DNA from 2 places in the Bradyrhizobium sp. MOS001 genome. Region 2 is predicted to be linked to the other one. Evidence: riboswitches for the same ligand, from Rfam matches in the RefSeq annotation. Region 2 holds a riboswitch; the other holds the start of a gene.

Region 1 (14,450 bases), on a different contig from region 2:
GTTGACGTTGACAGCGCCAGTCCCGCTTAAATTATCGACCTTGAGCACGCCACTATCCAGGACAGTGCCGTTGTTGACGAGGTTGCCCGAAACATCCACCTCACTGCCGGTGTGCACATTGACGATACCGCCATTGGTCAATCCATTCTTGAAGTCGATCGTGCCGGCCTGATCGGCGGTGATCGTTCCAAAGGTGTTGAAAACGGCGTCGTCGAAATCGAGCGAGGCATGCACGGCTTCGATCAGGCCGCTGCTGGTGACGGAATTGCCGGTGTTGACCGCAAGCGGCTGGGACCCGTTCGCCTCGAGCGTGCCGGAGAAGCCGATATCCAAGGTGAGGCTGTGATCTCCGTTTCCGATCGTGCCGGCGCCGTCGATCGTGCCGCCGTCAAGGTCGAGCGTGTGATGCGCACCGCTGTTCAGGATCGAGGAGCCCGGATCGAGCTTGATCTCGCCATTGCCAATGATCGTGGCGTCGCCGGTCAGGATGACTTTCGCGAAATTGAAGAACTCGATCTTGCCGCCGTTGTTCAGCGTGCCGCTGACAAACAGACCGCTTGCGGCACTGACGTCAAACACGGCGCCGGCCTTGAGCGTCACATTGTTGAAACTGTTGGCGCTGCCTGCAACGGATTCGATGAGTCCGCCTGATGTCGCATCCAGCAACGTCCCGTCCAGATGCACGTTGTCGAAGGTGATGGTGCCGCCATTGGCGACGATCGCACCGAGGGAACCGCCGGCGATCGTATCGTTCACGAAGGCGAGCATCGCCTGGGTTTCGCTCAGTGAACCGAGATTGTTGATCGTGCTGTTGCTGATCACACCGGCGCGGCCGGTCTCGTGCAAATTGCCGGTCACGCTGATATTGATCGTTGCCCGATCAATCGACGTGAAGCCGGTCGAGCCGGTGACCGTCAGAACGCCACCGCCGCCGCTGGTGTCATTCACGTCAGTGACCGTGATCGCGACGTTCTTTGTCGCGATCTCTGTCCCGTCGCTGACCGCGACGGTGACGTCGTAGACGTTGTCGTGGTTCGCGTCTTTCGGCGCCTCGAAGTCGGGCGCGGACTTGAACGTCACATCGCCCGTCGCCGACACGTCGAACAGAGCCGCGTCAGTGCCGGACAGCGAATAGGTCAGCGCGGGACTGTCCACATCGGTCGCCGCGACGTGGTAGGCGACGCCAGAGCCATTCTCCGCGAAGCTTGCCGTCGTGCCCGAGCTGATCACGGGCGCATCATCGATTCCCGTCAGCGTCACGGTGATGCCCTGTGTCCCGTAGAAGCCGTCGAGGACCAAGATGAAGATGTCGGTATGGGTCTGTCCGGCCGCGAGCGGAGCGATGTTGGCATGAGAGACATCATAGCTCCACGTCACCTTGCCATCGGCAACGTCGATGGTGGCCGTGAGTGTGCCGAGATTGCCGTCTTGCGGTGCCACCGCGACCGTGTGGGCACCGGCAAAGAAACCCGCCTGCGATGTCGAAACATGGGCAGCGCCATTGTCCGTCAGCTTCGCTGCGGTGAAGGAACGCGTAGTAAGATCTCTTACAAAGATGTCGTAGGTATGGTTGGTATCGCCCGGCACCAGAATGCTGGATAAAGACTCGAATGCCACCTTGGTGCCATCAGGCGAGAACACGGGAAGCCGGCTGCCGCCCCCGAATTCCCACGGCCTGCCCCCATTGGTCGAGACGGCCGTGATGGCACCCGTGGCCAAGTCCTTCACATAGACGACCTGATCGGCATTGACACCCGGCACGAGATTGGTGGCACTGGAATAGAACGCAATCTTGGTGCCATCAGGCGAGAACACGGGTTTCTGGGCTTCGCCGTTGTTCTGCGGGACTCCGTCGGCATCGGTCGATACCAGCGTGACCGCGCCTGTGGTCAGATCCTTAATGACGATGTTGCCGATTAGGTTGTTAGAACTACCCGGCACAAGATTGTCGGCAAAGGTATAGAACGCCACCTTGGTGCCATCTGGCGAGAACACCGGGTCGAAGCTGCCGCGATCCCCACGAGCGCCGCTGGCGCTCTCCGACACCAGTGTGGTGGCCCCGGTGGAAAGGTCCTTGATGTAGATCTCGGTGGTGTCGCCGCGCACTGTGGCCGACCCGAACACGATTTTGGTGCCATCGGGTGAGAACGAGGGGGGGAAGGTAAAGCCATTCTCAAGCCCGCCGCCGCCGGGTCCTCCGTTGTATGGACTGGGCGCCACGAGCGTTATCGCGCCAGTGGTCAGGTCCTTCACGAAGATGTCGCGCACGTGGTCGGTATCATCAGGCACGAGATTGTCGGCATCGGAATAGAACGCAACCTTGGTGCCATCAGGCGAGAATATCGGGTTGGTGGTCGATAAGCCGTCCGCCTGTTCCCCACTGGCACTCGTCGATACGCGCGTGAGGGCACCGGTGGCCAGGTCCTTCACGAAGATGTCGGCGCCCGTTGCGAACGCCAACATGGTGCCATCGGGCGAAAAAATCGGCTGGTAGCCACCCAGCTGAACCCCGCTGGCATCGGTCGACACGAGCGTGATCGCCCCGGTCGAAAGGTCCTTCACGAAGACGTCGGGTGCACCGTTGGTATCGCCGGGCACCAGATTGTCGGCATAGGATGCGAACGCCACTTTCGTGCCGTCGGGCGAGAACGCTGCCTGGACACTCGCGCCATCCGCCTGCGCCCCGGTTGCGCTGGTCGACACGCGCGTGAACGCATCGTCGCTGCCACCGCCAGCGGTGAAAACAGGTGCTGAATTCGTCATCAATGCCTCCGTTTGCCCGGCAACAGGCCGGGTCCGAATGTTTTGCACGACAATCAGAAACAGAAACGCGGCACCAATGAGTCCCTGCTGTCCAAGGCAAGTTTAGTGCCCTAGATGACGAACGCTTGATGCAGCCGCGAAGGATCAGATGAAGGATCAGATTGAGCGTCGTTGGCTGCGCCGCTGCACGACAGGCAATCAAAACTGCGCCAGCAGTCTTTCACGATACGCAGCCGCGCCGAACTGCGAGAGCGCATAGCATCCCTCAGGGTGATCTCGTGTCGTCGGGATGAATAAGCCGCTCCTTCTGAAATGCAGCGCGAGCGGTGATCCGTTACATCACCAAGAATTGCCATCGCCAAAAATTGGCCACTTTAACCGACGCTGGGGAGACCGACGCCATTTGGCGGATCTTCGGCCCCTTCATGCTTCCGGATACGCCAAGATGAACGTGGCCAGGGGTCGGAGAAACATCCAACACGCCAAATCAGCGGCCATCAATTTTTGAATGGAGCGGGCGAAGGGAATCGAACCCTCGTATGCAGCTTGGGAAGCTGCCGTTCTACCATTGAACTACGCCCGCGAATGCGCATCTCACGCCAACCCTGATTAGCCGAGACGGCGCCGCTCGCCAAGCGCTTTGGCGCGGCCGGCCGGACGGTTGTTAACGTCCTGGCAAGATTTTGGGTGCGCCGGATTGTGGCGGTGTTATGATCGCGCGTCTGGGGAGAGACGTGCACTGAGTGGGGCGTGTGCATGCTGGGGCGTGGCTACACGATATTCAACACGGCCATAGGGCGCTGCGGCATCGTCTGGAGCAGCACCGGCGTGGTCGCCGTGCAATTGCCGGAGGCGCGGGAGATCGATACCCGCCGCCGGATTTTCGCGGTCCATCCCGAGGCGCGCGAGCAGCAGCCTCCGCTGAATGCCGAGCTTGCGATCGAGGGCATCGCAGGCTTGCTGCAGGGCGGCGACCCTGATTTTTCCGAGGTCAGCCTGGACGCCGGCGGCGTCCCCGGCTTCCACCGGCGCGTTTATGAAGCCGCCTGCGCCATTCCGCGCGGGGAGACGCGCACCTATCACGAGATCGCCAAGGCGCTGGGCGCCTCCGGCGCCGCGCATTCGGTGGCGCAGGCGATCGCCAAAAATCCCTACATGCTGATCGTGCCCTGCCACCGGGTGCTGGAGGCCGGCAATTACGCCGACCGGCTCTCGCCTTACGGCGGGGTGATCTCCAAGCGGCGGCTGCTTGCGCTCGAGGGCGCCCATCCGGTCGCGAGCAAGACGCTGTTCGAGGTGCTGCTGCCCGTTGCCCCACCGAGGCCCAGCTAAGGCGCGATCGCAATCGCACCTTAGCTTTGTTTTTTGGGCATGATCTTGTCGGACAACCGCTACACACTTGTCCGGATCATGCCTAGATGGGTGGCATGGATGCGACCACGCTGCTGACCACGCAATCGATGACGGTCTCGGAGTTTCGCTGCGATGCGGGACCGGACGACAAGCCGTTCGCGGAGTGCCGCACCGGCCATTCCATTGCGTATGTTCGCTCCGGCAGCTTCGGCTGCCAGTGCCGCGCCGGCTTCTTCGAGCTGGTGGCGGGCTCGATGCTGGTCGGCGCTCCCCGCGAGGAATACACCTGCACGCATGAGCATGTCAGCGGCGACGTCTGCCTGGGCTTCTTCTTCAGCGAAGACCTGGTCGATGCCCTCGGGGGACGACGCGAGATCTGGCAGGTCGGCGCGACACCGCCGCTGCCGGAGCTGATGGTGCTGGGCGAGCTCGCCCAGACGGCGGCAGATGGCAACAGCGACCTCGGTCTCGACGAGGTCGGTCAAATTCTCGCCGGCCGCTTCATCGATGTCGTCTCGGGCAAGGCGCGCAAGCCGGCCACGCCCACCGCACGCGACCGCCGCCGCGCAGTCGAAGCCGCGGTGTGGATCGACGCCAACTCGCATGCCGAGGTCGACCTCGAACAGGCGGCGCGGCAGGCGGGCCTCAGCCCGTTCCATTTCCTGCGGCTGTTCTCGGCCGTGCTCGGCGTCACCCCGCATCAATATCTGGTGCGCTCGCGGCTACGCCACGCGGCGCGGCTGCTGACAGATGATGACATCGCGGTCACCGACGTCGCCTATGACGTCGGCTTCGGCGATCTCTCCAATTTCGTCCGCACCTTCCATCGCGCCGCCGGCGTGTCGCCGACGAAGTTTCGGCAGGCGTCGAAGGGCGAGCGCAAGATTCTCCAAGAGCGCGCTACCCTCAACTGAATAGGGTCGTCTCCGGCGCGCGCCAGTCGCGGCGCGCTTTGCAATGGAGACGATCATGTACGACCACATCGGACTGCGTGTTGCCGACCTCGACGCCGCCACGCGCTTCTACACCGCGGTGCTTGCGCCGCTCGGCTACGCCCTGTGCTCGAGCGGCGACGGCTATGCGGGCTTCGGGCCGAAGGGCGAGCCGGCGCTCTGGCTGCACCTGAACAAGGGACGCAAGGCCGACGGCGCGCATATCGCGTTTCGCGCCAAGGACCATGATGCGGTCAAGGCATTCCACAGCGAAGGCTTGAAGAGCGGCGGCCGTGACAATGGCGGCGCCGGCCCGCGCAAGGACTATAGCCCGACCTACTACGCGGCGTTCCTGATCGATCCCGATGGCAACAACATCGAGGCGGTTTGCGTGTGAGCGTCGGCCGCCATCGCCTCACACGCTGTCATGCCCCGGCTTGACCGGGGCATCCAGTACGCCGCGGCTTCTCGATTCAATCACAGCGGCCTCTGGAATACTGGATCGCCCGATCCCGTCTCCGCCAAGGCTTCGCCGGGCCAAGAACTCACTTGGCCGCCGAAGCCTTAGCGAAGGCGGCAAGTCGGACGATGACGCCTGAGATGATGGCTCGCTTGTTTCTCCAAATTATAGGAATCTACCATGGCCTCCATCCACAACGACATTTCCCTCCCCGTCCCGGCCCGCGACGTCTGGGACGCCGTACGCGATTTCGGCGCGCTGCCTCAGCGGCTGGCGCCGGGCTTCGTCACCGCCTGCACGCTCGACGGTGATGCACGCATCGTCACCTTCGCCAATGGATCAGTGGCGCGCGAGGTGCTGGTCGATTGCGACGATGCGCGACAGCGGCTGGTCTACGCCATCAACAACGAGCGGCTCAGGCATTACAGCGCCTCGGTGCAGGTGATCGCCGAGGGCGAGGCGAGCTGCCGCCTTGTCTGGATCATCGACATGCTGCCGAACGAGCTTGCGGCTTACGTCCAGGGGCAGACCAAGGACGCCGTCGCCGCGATACACCGGGCGTTCCCGGCTGTGGCTGCGTGATCTTTCTCACAGAGCCCTGCCCTCGCCGACCCTAACCATGGCCGCGTGCGTCCGGTTGGCTCCGCTCTCCCGGCGGAGCCACGCACGCGAGGAGCAGGCCATGAGAGGTGCGGATAAGGTGATCTGCCAGGCGGCCGCCGTGCTGCTGCTATTTTCGATCTCGAGCGCGCCGGCAAAGGCGCAGTTCCTCGGCGGCGGAGGCGCCGGCGGCGAGGACATGATGACCCAGATGGCGCCGATGCTGGAGATGATGAAGGCGAAGATGGGCAAGCGCCGCTTCGCCATGCTGATGCAGACCATGGGTCCGATGATGAGCCGCATGATGGAGAACGGCGGCGGCGGGCTCGGCGGCATGATGGGGGGCGGCGGCAGCCTGAGTGGCGGCAATTTCGGCGGTGGCTTCGGCGCGCCGAACTACGGCGACTACACGCCGATGGGCGCAGGCGGCTACATGCCGACCGGAATGGGCGGCATGGGTGGCGGCGACATCATGGGTATGCTGGGTGGTTCCGGCGGCGGCGACATGATGGCGATGATTCCGCAGCTGATGCGGCTCGCCAATGTCGGCGGCGGTGGCGGCCATCGCCGCCACAGACACCGCTAGTCTGCAACGCCCGAAAGCGCAGGCCTGATCGCAGGTTTCGTCTCGCGCGGCCCCCAGCGTGTCAGCACCACGCTGGAGCACGAGAGCAGGCCGAGCACGACCATCGAGCTCGCGGCCAGCCAGAAGAAGCTCTGCGCGGTGGCATCATGCGTCGACAGCCACCAGCCGATCGCCGCGATGTAGATCAGGCGCGCGGTCTGCGCCAGCACCGGCCCGATCACCTTGGCCGCGCCCTGCGACGAGAAATACATTGTCGAGGCGAGCCCGATGAAGGCGTAGAACGGCGCCACCGTCGACAGATATTCATGGCTGGTCGCGCGCACGGTGGCGCTGTCGGTGAAGATGTTGACCCAGAGATCTGGGAACAGCGCGACGAGGCACGCCGGCGCGCCGACGGCGACGAACGCGCTCGCACCGGCGATCCAGGCGATGCGCCGGGCGCGCGCGATGCGCACCGCGCCGATCGCCATGCCGATCATCGGCACCGAAGCGATGCCGAACGAGAACGCGATCGAGGTCAGCAAAAATTCCAGCCGCGCGCCGATGCCGTAGCCGGCGAGGATCGCAGTGCCGAACTTTGCCAGCATGTGGGTGAAGATCGAGATCGTCAGCACCGATTGCAGCGGCGAGAAGCAGGCGATGGCGCCGACCTTCAGGATATCGAAGAACATCGCCCATTGAACGCGCAGCCCGCGCAGTTTCGGTACGATTCGGGCGCGGCCGGAGAACAGGTACCAGCCCATCACACAGATGTTCATGGAATAGGCGATCAGCGAGCCGGCCGCGACGCCGCGCATGCCGAACTGCGGCACGGGCCCGAGCCCGAGGCCCAGCGTGCCGCCAAGCACGACCTGCATGACCGCGGAATTCAGCATCAACAGCGAGGGCAGCTTCATGTTGCCAGTGCCGCGCAACACGCCGGCCATGGTGTTGAGCAGCCACGGCAGCACGGCCCCGCCAAAAAACACCTGTGTGTAGGCGACCGCATGCGTCAGCACATCCCCGCGGCCACCAAGCATTTCCAGCACCTTGGGCCCGAAGATCAGCATGCCCAGCATGAAGACGAGGCCGAAGGTGATGCCGATCAAGAGCGCATGCGCGGCGAGCGTGCCGGCGCGCTCGCGGTCGCCTGCGCCGAGCGCCCGCGCGATGGCCGACGCCACGGCGCCGCCCATTGCCCCGCCGGACATCGTCATGGTCAGGATCACTGTCGGAAACACCAGCGCCATTGCCGCCAGCGCCTCGACGCCGAGCCTGCCGATATAGGAGGTCTCCGCTATCACCACACAGGTGCCGGCCGACAGCGCGACCACGTTCGGCCAGGCGAGTCCGAGCAGCGTGCGCAGAATCGGCCCGTCCATCAGCGCGCTTCGTACCGGCCGCGGAGGCGGCGGCAACGGACGCTCTTGTTCATCGACCGGGATTTCGGCGATGTCGGACATGTCCTCTCCCGGGCGCAGGCCATTCGCGGCGCGGCAATGCGTAGGTGTGCCAATAAATTTCTTCGCGCGGAAGGCGCGGCGACAGGCTTAGCACGACAATTGCCGATTCCTCCTGCGCCGGATGCAGGCGTGCCCTGCGGCAGCGCATTTCAACAGATGGAATTACTCAATGGTCCACACCAGCGGCGGCTGACCGCCCGCTGTCGGGCGCAGGTGCACGCCGATGTGCCGCCCGCATCCGGCAGCGAGCCCCTCGAACAACCCTTCCAGCACCCTGGTGCAGACGCGATGATAGTCGGCGACGTCATCCATCAGCTTCCAGCTCTGCTGACGAAATTCAAACGTGCCTTCTGATGCCGTCGTCTCGGCAGCGTCATCCTGCGCGGCAAACAGAGCGTTCAGGAACGCTGCGAACTCGCTGGCGCCACCACGGCTCATAGACAGCGCCGCGGCGACCTCGTCAAAATACTGCATCCCGATCAGCTTGCCAGTGAGGTGCAGGAGATAGCCGGCGTCTTCGGGGCCGAACAATTGCACCATGACGGGCGCGGCGGTGCGCACATATTCCATCGCGTAGTTGCGGTAGGCCTTTTCCAGCCGCGGCTTCGGCCAACTCGCGACGGGCAAGGCAGGCGCGGCTTTAGCGTCGAACAACGGCGCTTCCAGATGGCGCGCGAACACCAGGCGTTGATCCAGCCCGAGCTGGTGGTCGTACTGATAATAATAGCCTTCGAGCCCATCCTGACCGTCGACGCTCTGCTTGGTGCAGACGAAGCCGAGCCTGGTATCGCCGAGCGCGACGCCATTGTTGGCGTGCCAGCCGCGCAGCATCGCGCGGCTGACCTCACCCGGCACGCCGCAGATCGCGGTGCCCTTCCAGATCCAGCGCGGCGGCGGATAGCGGATCCAGGCTTTGCGGTCGCTCTCATACATGTACTCGACATGCACGCCGCCGATCCAGTTGGAGAGATAATGATATTGCGCGGCGGCCACCGCCGGCGGCAGATGATTGAGACCGAGCTTTTCGAGCCCCGGCAGGAAGCGCTCCTGCTGCTGGCGGCGAAACACGCGGAAGACGAATTCGGCAGCATCCGCCGTGCCGCGCCGTGTGACGACGGTGAGGATGAGTCCGGTGAAATAGGCGTGATAGAGGTCGGCGACCGCGCGCCAGCGCTTCCATTGCGCTTCTTGTGCTGCGTCTGTTGCGGCGGTCATGTTCGCTCCCGATCGTTGTTTTGATCGAGTGTGTCACTGCGACCTGTACGAGGCAACCTGACGCTCAGGCAGAGCGCCCTGCACGCCAGCCCGTCAATTCCGCATCACGAATTTTGCGCAAGCCTGGCCCCACGCTCGCGCTCGACGCGTTCGGTGACGTCGCGCGCCATCGCGACCGATCCGACCACGGCACCACCGGCATCGCGCACCAGCGCGAAGGTCATCTCGATGTAGAGCTTGCGTCCGCTCTGGTGCAGCGCGCGGGTCAGCGTCGGCCTGCCCGCAAGCTTCATCGCCCCGGTGGCAAGCGCAGCTTCGAAGCCCTTCCAGTGCGCGGCGCGCAGATGTTCGGGAATGATCAGATCGAGGTTCTGGCCGAGCGCTTCGTCGGCGGAGAAGCCGAACAAGGCGGTCGATGCACGATTCCAGCGCGTGATGGTGCCAGAGCGATCCGAATAGATCAGCGCGTCCGCGACGTCGTCGAGGATTCTTGCGTCGAGTTCGGATTGAACACTCATCTCGCCACCTCGCATGCAGCCGGATTTCAGCTTGCATCCCGGCAGTAGTCAATCGAGGGGCTGCGGCGTACTGGATGCCCCGGTCAAGCCGGGGCATGACAGTAGTAGAGTGTGGAGCTACACCCGAAAATGCTTCGATAGTTTGAGGCCCTGCGCCTGGTAGTTCGAGCCGATGCGCTGGCCGTACATCGCGTCGGGGCGCGCCAGCATTTTCTCGTAGACGAGACGGCCGACGATCTGGCCGTGCTCGAGAATGAACGGCACCTCGCGCGAGCGCACTTCGAGCACGGCGCGCGATCCCTGCCCGCCAGCTCCGGCATAGCCGAAGCCGGGATCGAAGAAGCCGGCATAGTGCACGCGGAACTCGCCGACCAGGGGATCGAACGGCACCATCTCCGCGGCGTAGTCGGGCGGCACCTGCACGGCTTCCTTGGAGGCGAGGATGTAGAACTCGCCGGGGTCGAGGATCAGGCTGCCGTCGGGACGCGCCGAGATCGGTTCCCAGAAATCCTCCACCGCATAGCCGGAGCGGCGGTCGACGTCGACGACACCGGTGTGGCGCTTGGCGCGATAGCCGACGAAGCCGTTGGCCTTCTCGCCGGAGAGGTCGACGGAGACGGCAACGCCGCCGGTGAGATCGGCATCGTCGAGATCGACGAGACGCTCGGTCGCATGCAGCGCCTCGAGCTCGTCGATGTTGAGGATGGCATCTCCGGTGCGGAAGCGTACCTGGCTCAGGCGCGAGCCCTCGCTGACCAGTACCGGAAACGTCTTCGGGCTGATCTCGGCGTAGAGCGGGCCGTGATAGCCGGCGCCGATCATGTCGAAGCGTCGGGTGCCGTCGGCGATGACACGGGTGAAGACATCGAGCCGGCCGGTCGAGCTTTTCGGGTTCGCGGCGGCGACGATCTCCGGCGGCAGCGCCAGGCTTTCCAAGAGCGGCACGATGTAGACGCAGTTGGTCTCCAGCACTGCGCCATCGGCGAGGCTGAACTCGTGCAGCTTTAACTCGTCGATGCGCTCGGCGACGGTCGCGCCGGGACCCGGCAGGAAGCTGGCGCGAACGCGATAGGCGATGTCGCCGAGGCGAAGGTCGAGGCTCGCCGGCTGGATCTGGCTTTCGACGAAGTCATAAGCGGGCAGGATGAGGCCCGCCTTCGCCATCGCCGCGATCATGCGGTCGGGCAGGATACCATTGGCGTCGGCGGCAACCGTGAAGCTCAACCGGGGGTCCTCGTCAGGGGTCAAATGCATCCGGACATGCGGGAAATAGCAGCCTTTTACGGCTATCCGATGGACGCCTTGACGGAAAGGCCATTGCGGAATATGAGCATCACTTATCCCGTGGTGATTTGAGCCGGCCGGCTTGCAGCCACGTTAAATAAGTCGCTAAACAGGCCGGGGACCTCTGTGATCCCGGCCCGTGGAAGTTATCCAGGCCGGTTTTTTTGTGACCATTTTCGATGGTCACGCAGAGGAGGTCCTATGTCGAAGTCCCCGGCGTCCACCACGCAATACCGTCCCGAAACCCGCCTGGTCCATTCCGGCACCCTGCGCTCGCAATATGGCGAGACGTCGGAGGCGCTGTTCCTGACCCAGGGCTACGTCTACAACAGCGCCGAGGAGTGCGAGGCGCGGTTCAAGGGCGAGGACCCCGGCTTCATCTATTCGCGCTATTCCAACCCGACCATCTCGATGTTCGAGCGCCGCATGATCGAGCTCGAAGGCGCCGAAGCCGCCCGCTCGGCCGCGACCGGCATGGCCGCGGTGACGACCGCGATCCTGGCGCCGCTGAAGGCCGGCGATCATGTGGTGGCCTCGCGCGCCCTGTTCGGCTCCTGTCTCTACGTCATTCAGGATCTCTTGCCGCGCTACGGCATCGAGACGACGCTGGTCGACGGAGCCGATCTCGACCAGTGGCAGCGCGCCTTGCGGCCGAACACCAAGACGTTCTTCCTGGAGAGCCCGACCAACCCGACGCTCGACGTGCTCGACATTCCAGGGATCGCCGAGATCGCGCACAGCGGCGGCGCGCGGCTCGTCGTCGACAACGTGTTCGCGACGCCGATCTGGCAGAGCCCGCTCGCGTTAGGGGCCGACGTCGTGGTCTATTCCGCGACCAAGCACATCGACGGCCAGGGCCGTTGTCTCGGCGGCATCATCCTGTCGTCGGAAGCGTTCATCGCCGAGCACATCCACAATTTCATGCGCCAGACCGGCCCGTCGATCTCGCCGTTCAACGCGTGGGTCCTGCTCAAGGGCCTGGAAACGCTCGGCGTACGCGTGCGCGCGCAGACCGAGACGGCGGGACGCATCGCCGACGTGCTGGCGAGCCATCCGAAGATTTCGCGCCTGGTCTATCCCGGCCGCGCCGATCATCCGCAGGCAGCTCTCGTGAAGAAGCAGATGCGCGGCGGCTCGACGCTGGTCGGCTTCGAGGTCAAGGGCGGCAAGCAGGGTGCGTTCCGCGTGCTCAACGAGCTCAAGCTTGCAAAAATCTCGAACAATCTCGGCGATGCCAAGAGCCTCGTCACGCATCCGGCGACCACGACGCATCAGCGCCTCAAGCCGGAAGACCGCGCCGCGCTCGGAATCAGCGAGGGCTTCATCCGCTTCTCGGCGGGGCTCGAGCATGCGGATGATCTGATCGAGGATCTGACTGCGGCGCTGGAGAAGGCGTGAGGGCTTCACGAGCTCGGAACGTAGGGTGGGCAAAGCGACTTGTCCGCCGTAGCTCGAAGAGCGAAGGCGGAAGCGTGCCCACCATTCACGATCATATCGCCGATAGATGGTGGGCACGGCGCGCGAAGAGCGCGCCTTTGCCCACCCTACGGCACCGAGCTACATCGGCCGATACGTCCGCACGTCGGCGGGCACGTTGACGCCGAGCTTGATCTGGCCGACGGAGCGGATGATGTCGTCGCCGAGGATCTGCGCGAAGCAGGCATAGCCCCAATCGTTCATATGCAGGCCGTCGGCGATCACGAAACTCTCGACCGGGATCGATTGATTCTCGTGCCAGTCGCGCATCACCTCGAAGCGGGGGAAGATGCCGACGTGACGGAGCTCGGCGACCTTGCCGAGCAGGTGCACCATCTTGCCGGCGCTCTCCTTGCGCTGGTTGACGGCCGGCGAATATTGCGGATCGACCAGCACGATGTCGGCGCCGCCAGCGGCCTGGATGCGGGAGATGCCGTCCTCGACCATCTTGGCGGTGTCACCGGGATCGAGATTGCGCAGCACCGCATTGGTGCCGACCTGCCAGATCACGAGATCCGGATGCACGTCGATCACCTCCTTCTGGAGGCGCTTCATCATCTCGGGCGCGTCCTCGCCGCCGACGCCGGCGTTGATGACGGTGATGTCGGCGGTCGGATATTGCCGGCGGAGCTGCGCGGCGAGACGGTTCGGATAGTTGAAATCGGGCGAGCTCGCGCCATAGCCTGCCGTCGACGACGAGCCGAACGCGACGATCACGACGGGTTTGCCGGCGACGAGCTTGCCCGCGACATGCGGCAGCGAGCCCATCGCCTTCGAGCCACCCTTCGGCGTGAGGCAGGGCACGCGGCTGAAAATGTCCCCGGCGGATTTCGCGACCTGCTTCACCTTGTCGATGGCGCGGGCGGTCACGCCGCGCTGCTCGTGGGACGTCGCGGCGACGGTGGTCTGGGAAGGCGAAGCGGAAGCCGGACTAGCGGCCTGCTGCGGCGCGGGCGTTGCCTGCGTGGCCTGCGCCTGCACTGGTGCCAGCGACACCGGCGTCAGGAGCAGCAGAGCCGCCGCGGGCGCAGCCAGCCATGCAGTCAACCAAAAAGGGCGGAGAGAACTCATTAACGCTAGACCTCAATTTTGCTGCTGGGCCGGCCCCAGATGGGCTGCGTCGATCACAAACTGTGCCAACGCCCGGCCAAGGCAGTCATGGACCTGTTTCGCCAGCTCTGGCCCGCGGGACGGGCTGAACAGGTCGAACTGACCCTGATCATTCCACTGCCGCATGATCGCGAAACGGTCGAACAGCGGGATGTCATGCTCCTGCGCCACCACCCGCATATTGTCGAGATAGGGCGGCACCGAGATCATGGTTTCGGTACGCGGGCTGTACTGCAAGTTCATCAACACGACGTCAGCCCCTGCTTTTTGCAGCGCGGAAACCCCTTCGGTTACCGCCCCGCGAAAATCATCGGGATCAATCGCTCGGATAGCATCCACAGTCCCGGTCTGCCAGATGACCAAAGTAGGCCTTTTTGCTTCCATCAGCTTAACGAAGGTGGCGGCCGCCTCCTCGGCCGTCTTCTTGCTCTGTATTTCTACGGAGACGTGCACGGTCTCCGACGGCAGCAGCCTGTCCTGCAGGATGGCCTGCATGCGCGCCGGATAGGAGCTGTCCTCCGAGGCCGGAATCGTGGTCGAACGGCTGCCGATGACGAGGATTTCGAGCGGTTTGCCGGCCTTGATGGCATCGGCGACCCTCGGAAGCTGGCTTTCAGTGGTGAGCAGATAGGATGGCAATTCGCAGGCCGGGGGCGCGGCCGGAGCAGCCGGCACGGCATCGCCCGCGCGCGCCAGGGGCGCGGCGAGGTT
Region 2 (14,450 bases):
GAGCCCGAGCACCAGGCCCGGCTGCTCCGGCGTGCCGCGATGCACGAAGGAATAGACGCACAGCGCGCGGTGCTCGCCGACCAGCCGCGCCGGGACGCGTTCCCTGAATTCGAAGCCCGGCCGCCACATGAGCGAGCCATAGCCGAACACCCAGAGGTCGCCCTTGGCTGTGGTGACGGAGGGGAGGGTGATTTCCGACATTTCGGGCACGGCTACCAGAACGACGCCCCCAAGCGAAGCGAATTCTCGGCCTTTCGGCGCGGCCGAACCCCGCTTACATTTGACAAAATCTGGGGTCAAAGGGTCGCCGCATGTCAGATATGACCGTTGCCACAGGCCGCCGCCCCCGTTGGGGCCTTTTCATCGCCCCCATTATCCTCCTGATCCTCGCCGTCGCGTGGAGCTGTTTCTGGTTCTATGCGGCCTCGCAGGCCGAAATCGCCGCAGACGCCTGGCGGGCGCAGGAGGCCAAGTCCGGCCGCATCTATGATTGCGCCAAGCGCTCGATCGCCGGCTTCCCGTTCCGCTTCGAGGTCCAGTGCTCCGGCGCCAGCGTCGCCCTGGTGTCGCAGAACGCCAGCAAGACGCCGTTCACGGCGAAGCTCGACAACATCCTGGTCGTCGCCCAGGTCTACGATCCCAAGCGCGTCATCGCCGAATTCTCCGCGCCGGCGACGCTCACCGACGGCGTCACGCAAAACACCTTCGTGGTGAATTGGAGCAAGGGCCGCAGCAGCGTGTTCGGCCTGCCGGCGGTGCCGGATCGCGCCTCCATCGTGTTCGACGATCCCGTCATCAATCGTCTCGACGGCAGCGTGCAGGTGCCGCTCGCGCGCGCCAAGCAGGTCGAGCTGCACGGTCGCCTCGCAGACGGGTCGCGGTCGGATCATCCTGTGATCGAGACCGTGCTGCACGTCGCGCAGGGCAGCATCCAGGGCGTTCATCCCTTGCTCGCCGAGCCGTTCGAGGCGGATACGCGTGCGAAGATCACGGGCCTCTCCGACCTCACCCCAAAGCCGTGGCCGCAACGCTTCCGCGAGATCCAGGCCGCCGGCGGTCACATCGAGATCGTGCAGTCGCGCGTCCAGCAGGGCGAGATGATCGCGGTTGCGGCCGGCACGCTCGGCCTCTCGGCCAATGGCCGACTCGACGGCGAATTGCAGATGACCGTGACCGGCCTCGAGCGCGTGATCCCGGCGCTCGGCATCGAGAAGATGCTGGAGGAGGGGGTGCCGCAGGCAACCCTCGACCGCGTTGCGCCGGGCGTGAAGTCGCAGGACCTCAACAATCTGTTCGGCGCCCTCGACCGCGCCGTTCCCGGCCTCGGCAAGGTCATCAAGCAGAACGCCAATGCCGGCGTTGCGGCCGGCATCAATTCGATCGGCACCGAGAGCACGCTTGAAGGCAAGAAGGCGAGGAGCTTCCCGCTGAAGTTCGTCGACGGTGCCGTGCTGCTCGGCCCGGTCAAGGTCGGGCAGATCCCGCCGCTGTATTGATCCCCGTCATTGCGAGCGAAGCGAAGCAATCCAGACTTTCTCTTCCTCTTCGGAAACAGTCTGGATTGCTTCGTCGCTACGCTCCTCGCAATGACGAAGGCGAGAGGGGTGCTACGGCTTCTTGCCGAGCTGCGCATGCGGCCGGCCGAAATCCGGCGCTGCCGAATCCTGGCCGATCTCGACGATGCCGCGGCGGATGGCGCGCGTGCGCGTGAAGTGGTCGAACAGCGCCTCGCCGTCGCCGCGCCGGATCGCGCGGGTGAGCTTGGCGAGATCCTCGGTGAAGGTGCCGAGCATCTCCAGCACGGCTTCCTTGTTGGCGAGGAAGACGTCGCGCCACATCGTCGGGTCGGACGCTGCGATGCGGGTGAAGTCGCGGAAGCCGCCGGCCGAGAACTTGATGACCTCGGACTCCGTCACCTGCGCCAGCTCGTCGGCGGTGCCGACGATGGTGTAGGCGATCAGATGCGGCAGGTGGCTGGTGATCGCGAGCACGAGATCATGATGATCCGGCGTCATGATCTCGACCTTGGCGCCCATCGCCGCCCAGAACGCGCGCAGACGATCGGTGGCCGCCGCATCGACGCCTTCCGGCGGCGTCAGGATGCACCAGCGGTTGATGAAGAGCTCGGCGAAACCGGAATCGGGACCCGAATGCTCGGTGCCGGCGACGGGATGCGCGGGCACGAAATGAATGGTCTTCGGCAGATGCGGCGCCATGTCCCTGACGATCGCGCCCTTGACCGAGCCGACGTCGGAGACGATCGCGCCCGGCTTGAGATGCGCAGCGATCTCCTGCGCCACCGGCCCGCAGGCGCCGACGGGAATGCAGAGGATGACGAGATCGGCATCCTTCACCGCTTCCGCATTGGTCGCCACGACCTGGTCGACGATGCCGAGCTCCAGCACCCGCGCGCGCGTCTTCTCCGAGCGCGCGGTGGTGACGATCTCGGAGGCCAAGCCCTGGAGCTTCGCAGCGCGCGCGATCGAGCCGCCGATCAGGCCGAAGCCGATCAGCGCAACGCGCTGGAAGTGCGGTGTGGTGCTCATTTGCCGGCCATGAAGTCGCGCAGGCCCTCGACGACGAGGCGGTTGGCCTCCTCGGTGCCGATGGTCATGCGCAGCGAATGCGGCAGGCGGTAGTTCTTCAGCGCGCGCAACACCAGCCCGCGCTTGGTAAGATACGCGTCGGCCTCGTCCGCGGTCTTGCCATTTTCCGGGAAGTGGATCAGCACGAAATTGGCGACGCCGGGCGTCACCTTCAGTCCGAGCTTGCCGATCTCCTCGGAGAGCCAGTTGCGCCAGGTCTCGGTGAACTGCTTCGACATCGCCTGGTGCGCAGTGTCCTCGATCGCTGCGACCGCGGCATACATCGCCGGTGTCGACACGTTGAAGGGACCGCGGATGCGGTTGACCGCGTCGATGATGTGCTCCGGACCGAACATCCAGCCGACGCGCAGCGCGGCGAGGCCGTGGATCTTGGAGAAGGTGTGCGTCACCACGGTGTTCTCGGTGGTGGCGACGAGCTCGATCCCCATCTCGTAGTCGTTGCGCGAGACGTAATCGGAATAGGCGGCATCGAGCACCAGCAGCACGTGCGACGGCAGGCCGGCGCGCAGCCGCTTGACCTCGTCGAACGGCACATAGGTGCCGGTCGGATTGTTGGGATTGGCGAGCCAGACCAGCTTTGTCTTCGGCGTCACCGCCTTGAGGATGGCGTCGACATTGCAGGTGAGGTTGGTCTCCTGCGCGACCACGTTCTTGGCGCCGACCGCCATGGTCGCGATCGGGTAGACCAGGAAGCCGTGCGTGGTCGAGATCGCCTCGTCGCCGTGGCTGAGATAGGTGTGGGCGAGCAGATTGAGGATCTCGTCCGAGCCGGCGCCGCAGATGATGCGGTTGGGGTCGAGCCCGAAAGAGCGCCCGATCGCTTCGCGCAGCACGCGCGAGGTTCCTTCCGGATAGTCTTCCAGATGCGCCGCCACGTTCCTGAACGCCTCGATCGCCTTGGGCGAGGGCCCGAACGGCGTCTCGTTGGCCGAGAGCTTGAACACCTTGCGGCCCGGCTCAGCCACCGGGCTCTTGCCGGGCGTGTAGGGCGCAATATCGAGAATGCCGGGATTCGGCACGGGGCGGGACATCTTCAACTCCGGAAGTAGCTTTAGGCGGTTCGCGATCTACGATTTCGACCCGGTCGAGGGCACCGTATAGCGCGTTGCGTGGCTGCCGACGAGGGCCGTGGAGCGCACCGAGGCCCCCGCTTCGATCAGGGCAGCCTTGATCTTGTCGATGCTGGTCGCGCTCGTGACCGAGACCAGCAGCGCTGCGCCGTCGAAGGCGGTATCGGGCACTGCCACGATCTCGGCGAGCGGCGACAGCGCCCGCGCGACCTCGGCGTTCCACCCGGACACGCGCACGCTGAAGGTCTCGACCTCCGTCACCACGGCGCTGTCGGCGACGCGGGAGATCGCGAACACCGGCAGCGCGGCCGGATGGTCGGCGCGCTCGACGAAGGGCATCCGCGCGATGATCTTCGGTGCGCCGTCCGCTTCCAGCTCCAGCCACCATGGCGTGCGGCTCGAGGTCGCCGAGACCAGCGCCAGATCGCCCTTGGACTTCGCCACCGCTTCGACCGCGGCCTGCGCGCTGAAATGCGCGACGTAAGGCACCGTGAAGCCGAAATGGAAGCGCACGGAATCGCGCATCGCCGGCTCGCTCACCGAGATGTCGGCATGCACGGAGAACGGCGCTTGGACGTAAGTGAACGTCGAGATGATGACGCGCCAGATGCTCTCGACCGTGTCGAGCGGCAGGATGCCGCGATGACGCTGGACGATGTCACGCATCATGGCGGCCTCGCGCGCCGGGCGGAACGCCGAGCCGACCTCCTGGGTCTGCTTTACCTGGATCAGGCGGTCGATGATGTCGCCGCGCTGCATCAGGAGACGATGCATGCCCTCGTCGATCGCGTCGATCTCCTTGCGCAATTCCTGGAGCGATGGTGGCGCGGGCGGACGGTGGGACATATCTGACTGGACTGTTGAGAGGCGTTCCAATGCGGATCGGCCAGGCAAGCTGGTAGGTTCGGATCCGCTGCGATCGATATCCTGATTAGGCAGTCGGGGCGGCGAAAGCAAAGAGAAATGACGTCCTTTTGGGCTGATGTGACAGAGACGAATTTGGCTAATCCGGACCGCGACTTGACGAAAACCGCCCAAGACAGTAGGTTTTGCCTGTTCCGTGGTCATTTGAGCCGGCCGGCTTGCAGCCACGTTAAAAAACTCGCTAAACAGGCCGGGGACCCTTTCGATCCCGGCCGAACCTATCGTTCAGGCCGGGTTTTTCATGGCCTGATGTCACTGCGATCGAACGTCTGATCGCAAACGAGGGCGATGTCAGAGATGGGTGGCGTCAAGTCTGTGCCGAGTCCCGCGATCAGTGCCGACGACCGGTCGCATGAGGCGGATCATCCGAATTCGCAGGTCGCGCAGTTCGGCGCCGAGCAGCCGCTGCGGCTCGATTGCGGCATCGATCTCACCCCGTTCCAGATCGCCTACCAGACCTATGGCGAGCTCAACGCTGATCGCTCCAACGCGGTGCTGATCTGCCATGCGCTGACCGGCGATCAGCATGTCGCCAACGTGCATCCCGTCACCGGCAAGTCGGGTTGGTGGGAGACGCTGGTCGGTCCCGGCCGACCTCTTGATCCTCAGCACTACTTCATCATTTGCGCCAACGTGATCGGCGGCTGCATGGGCTCGACCGGGCCGGCCTCGATCAATCCCGCGACCGGCAAGGTGTGGGGCCTGGATTTCCCCGTCATCACCATTCCCGACATGGTGCGCGCGCAGGCGATGCTGATCGACCGGCTCGGCATCGACACGTTGTTCGCGGTGGTCGGCGGCTCGATGGGCGGCATGCAGGTGCTGCAATGGACCGCGGCCTATCCCAAGCGCGTGTACTCCGCGCTGGCGATTGCCTGTTCGACACGGCACTCGGCGCAGAACATCGCCTTCCACGAGCTCGGCCGCCAGGCCGTGATGGCCGATCCCGACTGGCACAACGGCCGCTACACGGATCAGGGCATCCATCCGCATCGCGGACTTGCGGTGGCACGGATGGCCGCGCACATCACTTATCTCTCCGACGCCGCGCTGCATCGCAAGTTCGGCCGCCGCATGCAGGACCGCGAGCTGCCGACGTTCTCGTTCGACGCCGACTTCCAGGTCGAGAGCTATCTGCGCTACCAGGGCTCGTCCTTCGTCGAGCGGTTCGACGCCAACTCCTATCTCTATCTGACCCGTGCGATGGACTATTTCGACATCGCCGGCGACCATGGCGGCGTGCTGGCGAAGGCGTTCGCGGGCATCGAGACGCGCTTCTGCGTGGTCTCCTTCACCAGCGACTGGCTGTTCCCGACCGCGGAATCGCGCGCACTGGTGCATGCGCTGAACGCGTCGAGCGCGCGGGTGTCGTTCGCCGAGATCGAGACCGATCGCGGCCATGACGCCTTCCTGCTCGACGTGCCAGAATTCTTCGATATCGCCCGTGCTTTCCTGCAATCGGCAGGGAAGGCGCGCGGGCTCACCGGCAGGATTGACTGACAAGGACGGCTAGCGATGTCTGTGCAGGAAGTGCTGCCGCTGGGCGGCGTTGCGACGGAGCAGTCAGGCCAGTTTCGCGCCGATCATCTGCTGGTCGCCGAGATGGTCAAGCCCGGCTCGAAAGTGCTCGACGTCGGCTGCGGCGAGGGCGATTTGCTCCAGCTTCTGGAGACCCGCGGCATCGACGGGCGCGGCATCGAGCTGTCGCGCGAGGGCGTCAATCGCTGCGTCGCCAAGGGCCTCGCGGTGGTGCAGGGCGATGCCGACACCGATCTCGTCAATTATCCCGACGACGCCTTCGATTACGTCATCCTGTCGCAGACGCTGCAGGCGACGCGGCAGCCGCGGGTCGTGCTGGAGAATCTGCTGCGCATCGGCCGCCGCGCCATCGTGTCGTTCCCGAATTTCGGCTTCTGGAAGATGCGGCTCCAGCTCCTGGTCGGCGGCCACATGCCGCGCACCGAGAATCTGCCGGCGACCTGGTACGACACCGCCAACATCCATTTCTGCACCATCAAGGATTTCGTCGAGCTCTGCGACGCGATCGACGTCAAGATGGAGCGCGCCGAGGCGCTGGATCTCTACGGCCGTCCATTGCGGCTGCGGTTGCCGTGGTGGGTGTGGAACATGTTCGGCGAGCAGGGTGTGTTCTTGCTCACGCGCGGGCAGGGGAAGTAGCTGCCGTCATTCCGGGCCTGCGCCTGTCGGCGCATCCCGGAATGACAGCGGCTGGCAGTCTAATGCGCCGCCAGCGACCGCGGATCGCGCACCGGCCAGCGCCCGGCTTCCACCAGCGTCACGAACCGCTCCACGCTCTCGTTGAACAGCGCGGGCTCTTCGAGATTGAGCACGTGGCCGGATTTCGGAAACATCGCGAGGCCCGCCGCGGGCAGGTGCTTCTTCAGGAACAGGCTTGCTCCGACGCAGGGATCGTCTTCGTCGCCGCAGATGATCAGCGCCGGTGTCGCTACGCCTCTGATCGCGTCGGTCATCGCAAAGATCGATGGCCTGCCGCCCTGGAAGCCGCGCATCGTGTTCGCGGAGCCCTTGGCATCGTGGCGCGCCAGTGCGGCGTAGAAATCGGCATGGCCGCGCGGATCCTTGACCAGGAAGGGAATCCGGCTCGGCGCCTCGCGCGTGACCTTTGCGACCTCGGCGGAGCCGAGCGTCTCGAACTGCTCGGCGTTGGCGCGGCACTGCTTGCGCCAGTTGTCGAGATTCTCGATCTCCGATCCTGAGCCCACGCCGGCCAGCGTCATCGACAGCGCGCGCTGCGGCGCGTTCAACCCGATCTGGAGTGACGAATAGGCGCCCATCGACAGGCCGACGAGATGCGCGCGCTCGATCTTGAGATGATCGAGTACCGCGAGCGCGTCGGTGTAGAAATGCTTGTAGGTGTAGACCTCGCCATCAGGCACGTCCGACGGCGTGTAGCCGCGCGCGGAATAGGTGATGCAGCGATGGCTGCGCGAGAAGTAGCGCATCTGCGGCTCCCAATTGGTGTAGTCGGCCGCGAACTCATGCAGAAAAATAATCGGCGTTCCCTGACCCGCTTCTTCGAAATAGATGCGGACGTCGTCTCTGGTCGTGGCGTGGGGCATTAACTGTTTCCCTCTCTTCAAGCCGCCTTTGGAGAATTGCAGTTAACGTTGTTGTCCGCAATGCGGCAGCCTCAAGCCAGCACCGGCACAAAATCATCGCAGCTATTCGCGGGCGTGGCGTCTTTTTCTCGCCACATCCGGCGGCTTAACGGCCAGACGGATGCCGGCCATCGCACGGGCCGATTGGGGAAGTGGGGTGTCAAGAAGGATGAAGTATGTTGGAGTTGTTTGCGTCTCGCCTGTCGCGTTGTGTTGTCGCGCTGGCGATTTTCTTCGCGGCGGTTGCCGCGTTCGTTTCTCCGGCCTCAGCGCGGCCGCATCATCGTCATAGCGCAGAGCGGCACGCTTACGTGCATCACGCCAGACATCATCATTACCGTCATTATCGCCACCATGCCCGCAGCTCGCGCTTCGAGCGCGGCGCGGCGCAGTTGCAGGCGAGCGGCTTCGCCGACACCCAGGCGAGCTACAATCCGAACGCCAATGTCGGCGGCATGGCCAACAACGGAATGACCAATCCTGGAATGGCCAATAGCGGTGGCGGCTTCGGCGGCGGATCCGGCCTCGTGTCCGAGGCGCGTCGCTATATCGGCGGCAATCCGACCGGGCGCGGCAGCCTGTGGTGCGCGCGCTTCATGAACATGGTGCTGCAGCACACCGGCCATCAGGGCACCGGCTCCGACATGGCGAGCTCGTTCGCGCGCTACGGCACGCGTGTCTCCGGTCCGCAGGTCGGCGCCATCGCGGTCATGTCGCGCGGTCGCCGGGGCGGCCATGTCGGCATCATCACCGGCGTGGACGCGCAGGGCAATCCGATCATGATTTCCGGCAACAACGGCAATCGTGTTCGCGAGGCGCCGGTCTCGCGCGGCCGGATCTATGCGTATGTGATGCCGAACTGACGACGGAGCCGTAGGGTGGGCAAAGGCGCGCAAGCGTCGTGCCCACCGGCGGTGCAACGGAGTTAGATGGACCGGAGTGGTGGGCACGCTTTCGCTTTGCCCACACTACGGCAGCGGCGGACGGCTCACACCAGCTTCGGCGCTTCCACCGCGATCGCGTCACCGACGCCGATCTCGCCATCGGCGATGACCTCGGCATAGATGCCGCAATCCATGTGGCCGAGATTGCGCGACAGCGTCGGCGGTATCTCGAGATCGCGCTGCGCGGTCTTGGGATCGACGTTGACCGCCGGGCAGCGGACGATGCGCTTGACCACCTTGAGCCGGGCCTCGCCGATCGCCAGCGTCTCGCCGACGAGCTCGAGCTCGGACCAGGCCGGCCAGCCCTTCACGTAGAGATTGGCGCGGAAGCGCAGCGGATTGACTGCGGCGCCGCCGAGCATGGTCTCGATCGCCCGGACACTGCCGAGGTTGATGATCGACACGACCTTGCGGGCGACGTCGGAAAAGCTGTGGTCGCGGCCGGACAGAACTTTTGGCGGGCCCTTCAGCTCCGGCTGAAAATTCTCCGTGAAATAATCCTCGATGGCGGCGCGCCCGGCAGTGGTCTCGAGGTTCCCGCTGGCGACGATCTGGCCGTCCTTGCGGATGGTCAGGCGGTTGGTCGCGTCCTCGAACCGGCTGTCGAGGGACGCCAGCCGCTCATTGCGTGCCAACATCAGGAACTGGATTTTCGGCTTCCAGGCCGGCGCCTCCGGATCGAAGCCGCTCGGTCCGTTCTCGATGGCGTAGCGGCGGTCGGCGGGCAGGGTCTGGCCGGTCCGCAGGGGGACCCGGGGCAGGGATTCCGGCGTCAGGCCTTTGATCGGGTAACGGTAAAGGCCGGTGATTTCGGCGGTCTGGCTGGCTGTCATGTCGCTACTTAAGGGATTCGACCTGCTGGCGCCAAGCAGGCGGACCCGTGCACGAAATTGTGAACGCGCCTCTTCCGATCCGAGGCCAAGCTTCCCACATCTGGGTCAGGCCGGCGCCAGCGCCGGCTGATAACGACCGCTGCCGGTTGAGGAACGTCAACGCGTCCAGCGGAAACCCAATGAAGATGCCGTTTGGAGTGCCTTAGAGGGCTCCAGGGGCAGGCCGAGGGAAAGAAAAGACATGAACATCGACAAGTACACCGAACGCTCCAGGGGCTTCGTTCAGTCCGCGCAATCGCTTGCGGTACGCGAGGGGCATCAGCAGTTTTCGACCCTGCACGTCCTGAAGGTTCTGCTGGACGACAATGAGGGCCTCGCTGCCGGGCTGATCGACCGCGCCGGCGGCAATTCCCGCGCCATCCTGAAGGCGACCGAGGACGCCCTCAACAAGGTGCCGAAGGTCTCCGGCGGCGGCGCCGGCCAGATCTATCTGGCGCCCGAGCTCGCCCGCACTTTCGACGCCGCCGAAAAGGCCGGCGAGAAGGCCGGCGACAGCTTTGTCACCGTCGAGCGGCTGCTGCTCGGCCTTGCGCTGGAAAAGACCAGCGAGGCCGGCACGATCCTGGCCAAGGGCGGCGTCACCCCGCAAAATCTCAATGCTGCGATCGAGGCGCTGCGCAAGGGCCGCACGGCGGACTCCGCGACCGCCGAGAACGCCTATGACGCGCTGAAGAAATATGCCCGCGACCTGACCCAGGCTGCGCGCGACGGCAAGCTCGACCCGGTCATCGGCCGCGACGAGGAGATCCGCCGCACCATCCAGGTGCTGTCGCGCCGGACCAAGAACAATCCCGTGCTGATCGGTGAGCCCGGCGTCGGCAAGACCGCCATCGCCGAGGGCCTCGCGCTGCGCATCGTCAACGGCGACGTGCCCGAGACCCTCCAGGACAAGAAGCTGCTCTCGCTCGATCTCGGCGCGCTGATTGCGGGTGCGAAGTACCGCGGCGAGTTCGAGGAGCGGCTGAAGGCCGTGCTCCAGGAAGTCACCGCGAGCGAGGGCAATTTCATCCTGTTCATCGACGAGATGCATACGCTGATCGGCGCCGGCAAGGGTGACGGCGCGATGGACGCATCCAACCTGCTCAAGCCCGCGCTCGCGCGCGGCGAGCTGCACTGCATCGGCGCCACCACGCTCGACGAGTACCGCAAGCACGTCGAAAAGGATGCGGCGCTGGCGCGGCGCTTCCAGCCGATCTTCGTCAGCGAGCCCTCCGTCGAGGACACCATCTCGATCCTCCGCGGGTTGAAAGATAAGTACGAGCAGCACCATGGCGTGCGGATCACCGATTCCGCGCTCGTGGCGGCGACGACGCTGTCCAACCGCTACATCACCGACCGCTTCCTGCCGGACAAGGCGATCGACCTCATGGACGAGGCGGCCGCGCGGCTGAAGATGCAGGTCGATTCCAAGCCGGAAGAGCTGGATTCGCTCGACCGCGAGATCATCCGGCTCAAGATCGAGCAGGAAGCTCTCAAGAAGGAGAGCGATCTCGGCTCCAAGACCCGTCTCGAGGGGCTTCAGAAGGAGCTCATCGAACTCGAAGAGAAATCCGCGGCCCTGACGTCGCGCTGGAGCGCGGAGAAGAACAAGCTCTCCAACGCCCAGAAGCTGAAGTCAGAGCTGGACGCGCTGCGTGTCGATCTCGCCGACGCACAGCGACGCGGCGAATTCCAGAAGGCCGGCGAGCTGGCCTATGGCCGGATCCCGCAGCTCGAGAAGCAGCTCGCGGACATCGAGGCGCGTGAGGGCTCCGGCGATATGATGGAGGAGGCGGTCACCGCCAACCACATCGCGCAGGTGGTGTCGCGCTGGACCGGCGTGCCCGTCGACAAGATGCTGGAGGGCGAGAAGGAGAAGCTCCTGAAGATGGAGGAGCAGCTCGGCAAGCGCGTCGTCGGCCAGGCCGAGGCCGTGCGTGCGGTCGCGACCGCCGTGCGCCGCTCGCGTGCGGGCCTGCAGGACCCGAACCGGCCGACCGGCTCGTTCATGTTCCTGGGGCCGACCGGCGTCGGCAAGACCGAGCTGACCAAGGCGCTGGCGGAGTACCTGTTCAACGACGAGACCGCGATGGTCCGCCTCGACATGTCCGAGTACATGGAGAAGCACTCGGTCTCGCGGCTGATCGGTGCGCCTCCCGGCTATGTCGGCTATGACGAGGGCGGCGCGCTCACCGAAGCGGTGCGGCGCCGGCCCTATCAGGTGGTGCTGTTCGACGAGATCGAGAAGGCGCATCCTGACGTCTTCAACGTCCTGTTGCAGGTGCTCGACGACGGCCGCCTGACCGATGGCCAGGGTCGCACCGTCGATTTCCGCAACACGCTGATCATCATGACCTCGAACCTCGGTTCGGAGTATTTGGTGAATCAACCGGAGGGCGAAGACACCTCAGCGGTGCGTGAACAGGTGATGGGAATGGTGCGTGGGCATTTCCGGCCCGAGTTCCTGAACCGTGTCGACGAGATCATCCTGTTCCACCGCCTGCAGAGGAGCGAGATGGGCCGGATCGTCGAGATCCAGTTCGCCCGGCTGCAAAAGCTCCTGACCGATCGCAAGATCGTGCTGACGCTCGATGCCGCCGGCCGCGACTGGCTCGCTGCCAAAGGCTGGGATCCCGCCTACGGCGCAAGGCCGCTGAAGCGGGTGGTCCAGCGCTACGTGCAGGATCCGCTCGCCGAAATGATTCTGGCTGGCGATATCAGGGACGGCGACACGGTCGCGATCTCCGCCGCAGGCAACGTGCTGACCTTCAACGGCAACGCGCCGCAGACCGCGGAGATCGCCCAGTTCGAGGCGCCGGTGTCGAAGCGGAAATTGAACTGATCGTCGCGCTCACTGCAAAACGAAAAATCGCCCCGGAGAGGCCAACTCTCCGGGGCGAATTGCTTTGACGAGGTTCGCTCTAGTTGACCGCGGATGTTGAGCCGGGTTCGGCTGGACCTTGCTCGTCGCTGTCCTCATCGAGCTCCGACAGGATGTCGACAAGCTCGCGCACGCGTCCGTGCGCCAGCGGGCGCAAATCATTGATCATCGGCTCGTCATTGGCGAGCCAGGCCTGGGCTTCGGCGAGTTCCTCGACCGTCGCGCCGGTTCCGATGATCTGGGCGATGGTGACTTCGTCGGCTCGATCCACGGTCTTGACGACATCGTCGCGTGAGAGGCGCCGCATGGGGATCCTCCTGTTGGTCGGCTTCCGTCAGCATTTAACCGGGAAACGCGTGTGCCGGTTCCACCGGGCTGGTTTCCTCCGCGCTACTTCCTGGTGACCTTGTAGATCGCGTTCTCGATATCGGAGGAGAAGTAGATGACGCCGGAGGCGCCGATGGCGACGCCAGTCGGGATGTTGCTGGGCAGGCCCCCGGGTGCGCCCATCAGCCCGATCGGAAGATTGGCAGCGATCTCGGTGACCTTGCCGCTGTCCGGCGCGATCTCGATTAGTCGCCTGGCGCCCACTTCCGCCACGATCAGCCTGCCGTCGCTCCCGCGCGCGATGCCTTGATGCCGCTTTGGCAAACGAAACTTGACGTTGTAACGCCGTGAAACGACGTCGCATCCAGATCATGTTTTCCAGAGATGTCCGGTCGATTTCGGCCGGTTAGGGATCAGCGGTTGGTGACCTGCAACGGGCCGCCGGTTGCGTCCGAAATGCGGGCGATGGCGCCGTTGCGGCCGCTCATCATGGCGTCGAGCCGGTCGCGTTCCTTCTCGAAGCCCGCGAGCACCGTGCCTTCCAGCGAACGGCCGCGCGGCAGTTTCACGCGCAGCGGATCGACGAAGCGGCCGTTGACCAGGATTTCGTAGTGGACGTGAGGGCCGGTCGACTGGCCGGTCGAACCGACGAAGCCGATCACCTGACCCTGCCGCACCTTCTTGCCGATCTCCATGCCCTTGGCGAAGGCCGACATGTGGCCGTAGGCGGTCTCGTAGCCGTTGGAGTGCTTGATGCGGATATATTTGCCGTAGCCGCCTTCGGGGCCGACCTTCTCGAGCACGCCGTTGCCGGAAGCGAAGATCGGCGTGCCGTAGGAGGTGGCCCAGTCAACGCCGGTGTGCATCTTCACATAGCCCAGGATCGGATGGCGGCGGCCGCCGAAGCCGGAGCGCATGATCGCGTTGTTGACGGGCTTCCTGACCAGGAATTTTTTCGCGCTCTTGCCGGTCTCGTCATAGTAGTCGACGACGCCGTCGTCGGGGCTCTGGTAGCGGTAGTATTTCTTGGTCTCGCCGCCGACCGTGAGGGAGGCGAACAGCACGTCGTTCTTTTCGTTCGACGTCGTGCCCTCTTCTTCGCCGGCGTAGAACACGTCGAATGAATCGCCCGGCGCGACCTTGCGCTGGAAATCGACGTCGTAGGAGTAGATCTTGATCATGTCCTCGATGACCGGCATCGGGACTTTGTTGCGCATCGCGGTCTCGTAGATGCTCTGGTAGAGCCGCACGCCGGTGCCGTCATCGTCGTCATCGTCGTCGCTGTTGGCGCTGGCCGCGGCATCGGCGACGGTGTTCATGCTGGAGACGTCGACCGCGACGTATTTGCCGAGATCGGACAGCGCCGCGATCGCCTCGACCATGGTGTCGTTTGCAACCACGACGCGATAGGGTTGGAGGCGGGCGCCGGGGCTTGCGGGCGCCATCAGGATGCGGAGCTTTTCGCCTTCCTTCAGGCCGCCGTCGCGGCCGCGCGGACCGAGCGTCGCGGTGATCGCCTTGATCTCCTCGGCCGTCGCGCCGAGATCGCGCAGGACGGAGCCGACGCTGTCGCCCTTCTTGACCACGTGGACGCGTTCGCCGTTGGGATTGCCGCCGGTGATCTGCTCCTTGGTCTTCGGCAGCAGCGTGACGTTTTCCGGCACCACGCGCGTCTCGAAGCCGGCA

What was found. A riboswitch is a leader RNA that binds a small molecule or an ion and turns the genes downstream of it on or off. The one in region 2 is predicted to bind S-adenosylmethionine.
Region 1: it holds a riboswitch for S-adenosylmethionine, as region 2 does, so the genes downstream of both, CT676_RS20130 (O-succinylhomoserine sulfhydrylase) here and CT676_RS33035 (homoserine O-acetyltransferase) in region 2, are expected to answer to the same signal.

What each region holds. Positions count from the first base shown of each region.
Region 1 covers NZ_SPVJ01000015.1:38,404-52,853, forward strand. The annotation lists gene CT676_RS20075 (DPP IV N-terminal domain-containing protein) at 1-2,763, opposite strand, end outside; tRNA gene CT676_RS20080 (tRNA-Gly) at 3,273-3,346, opposite strand; gene CT676_RS20085 (methylated-DNA--[protein]-cysteine S-methyltransferase) at 3,520-4,095, shown strand; gene CT676_RS20090 (AraC family transcriptional regulator) at 4,191-5,030, shown strand; gene CT676_RS20095 (VOC family protein) at 5,086-5,445, shown strand; gene CT676_RS20100 (SRPBCC family protein) at 5,689-6,090, shown strand; gene CT676_RS45290 (hypothetical protein) at 6,191-6,694, shown strand; gene CT676_RS20110 (MATE family efflux transporter) at 6,691-8,136, opposite strand; gene CT676_RS20115 (hypothetical protein) at 8,299-9,351, opposite strand; gene CT676_RS20120 (PAS domain S-box protein) at 9,456-9,869, opposite strand; gene CT676_RS20125 (2'-deoxycytidine 5'-triphosphate deaminase) at 9,987-11,093, opposite strand; SAM riboswitch at 11,204-11,283, shown strand; gene CT676_RS20130 (O-succinylhomoserine sulfhydrylase) at 11,355-12,551, shown strand; gene CT676_RS20135 (SGNH/GDSL hydrolase family protein) at 12,711-13,700, opposite strand; gene CT676_RS20140 (lipolytic enzyme) at 13,713-14,450, opposite strand, start outside.
Region 2 covers NZ_SPVJ01000040.1:1,661-16,110, reverse strand. The annotation lists gene CT676_RS33060 (gamma-glutamylcyclotransferase) at 1-201, opposite strand, end outside; gene CT676_RS33055 (DUF2125 domain-containing protein) at 312-1,496, shown strand; gene CT676_RS33050 (prephenate/arogenate dehydrogenase family protein) at 1,608-2,546, opposite strand; gene CT676_RS33045 (histidinol-phosphate transaminase) at 2,543-3,637, opposite strand; gene CT676_RS33040 (chorismate mutase) at 3,674-4,522, opposite strand; SAM riboswitch at 4,727-4,806, shown strand; gene CT676_RS33035 (homoserine O-acetyltransferase) at 4,898-6,100, shown strand; gene metW (methionine biosynthesis protein MetW) at 6,116-6,778, shown strand; gene CT676_RS33025 (alpha/beta hydrolase) at 6,838-7,701, opposite strand; gene CT676_RS33020 (TIGR02594 family protein) at 7,917-8,603, shown strand; gene CT676_RS33015 (MOSC domain-containing protein) at 8,729-9,517, opposite strand; gene clpB (ATP-dependent chaperone ClpB) at 9,759-12,398, shown strand; gene CT676_RS33005 (hypothetical protein) at 12,478-12,744, opposite strand; partial or broken gene CT676_RS33000 (hypothetical protein) at 12,828-13,073, opposite strand; gene CT676_RS32995 (M23 family metallopeptidase) at 13,178-14,450, opposite strand, start outside.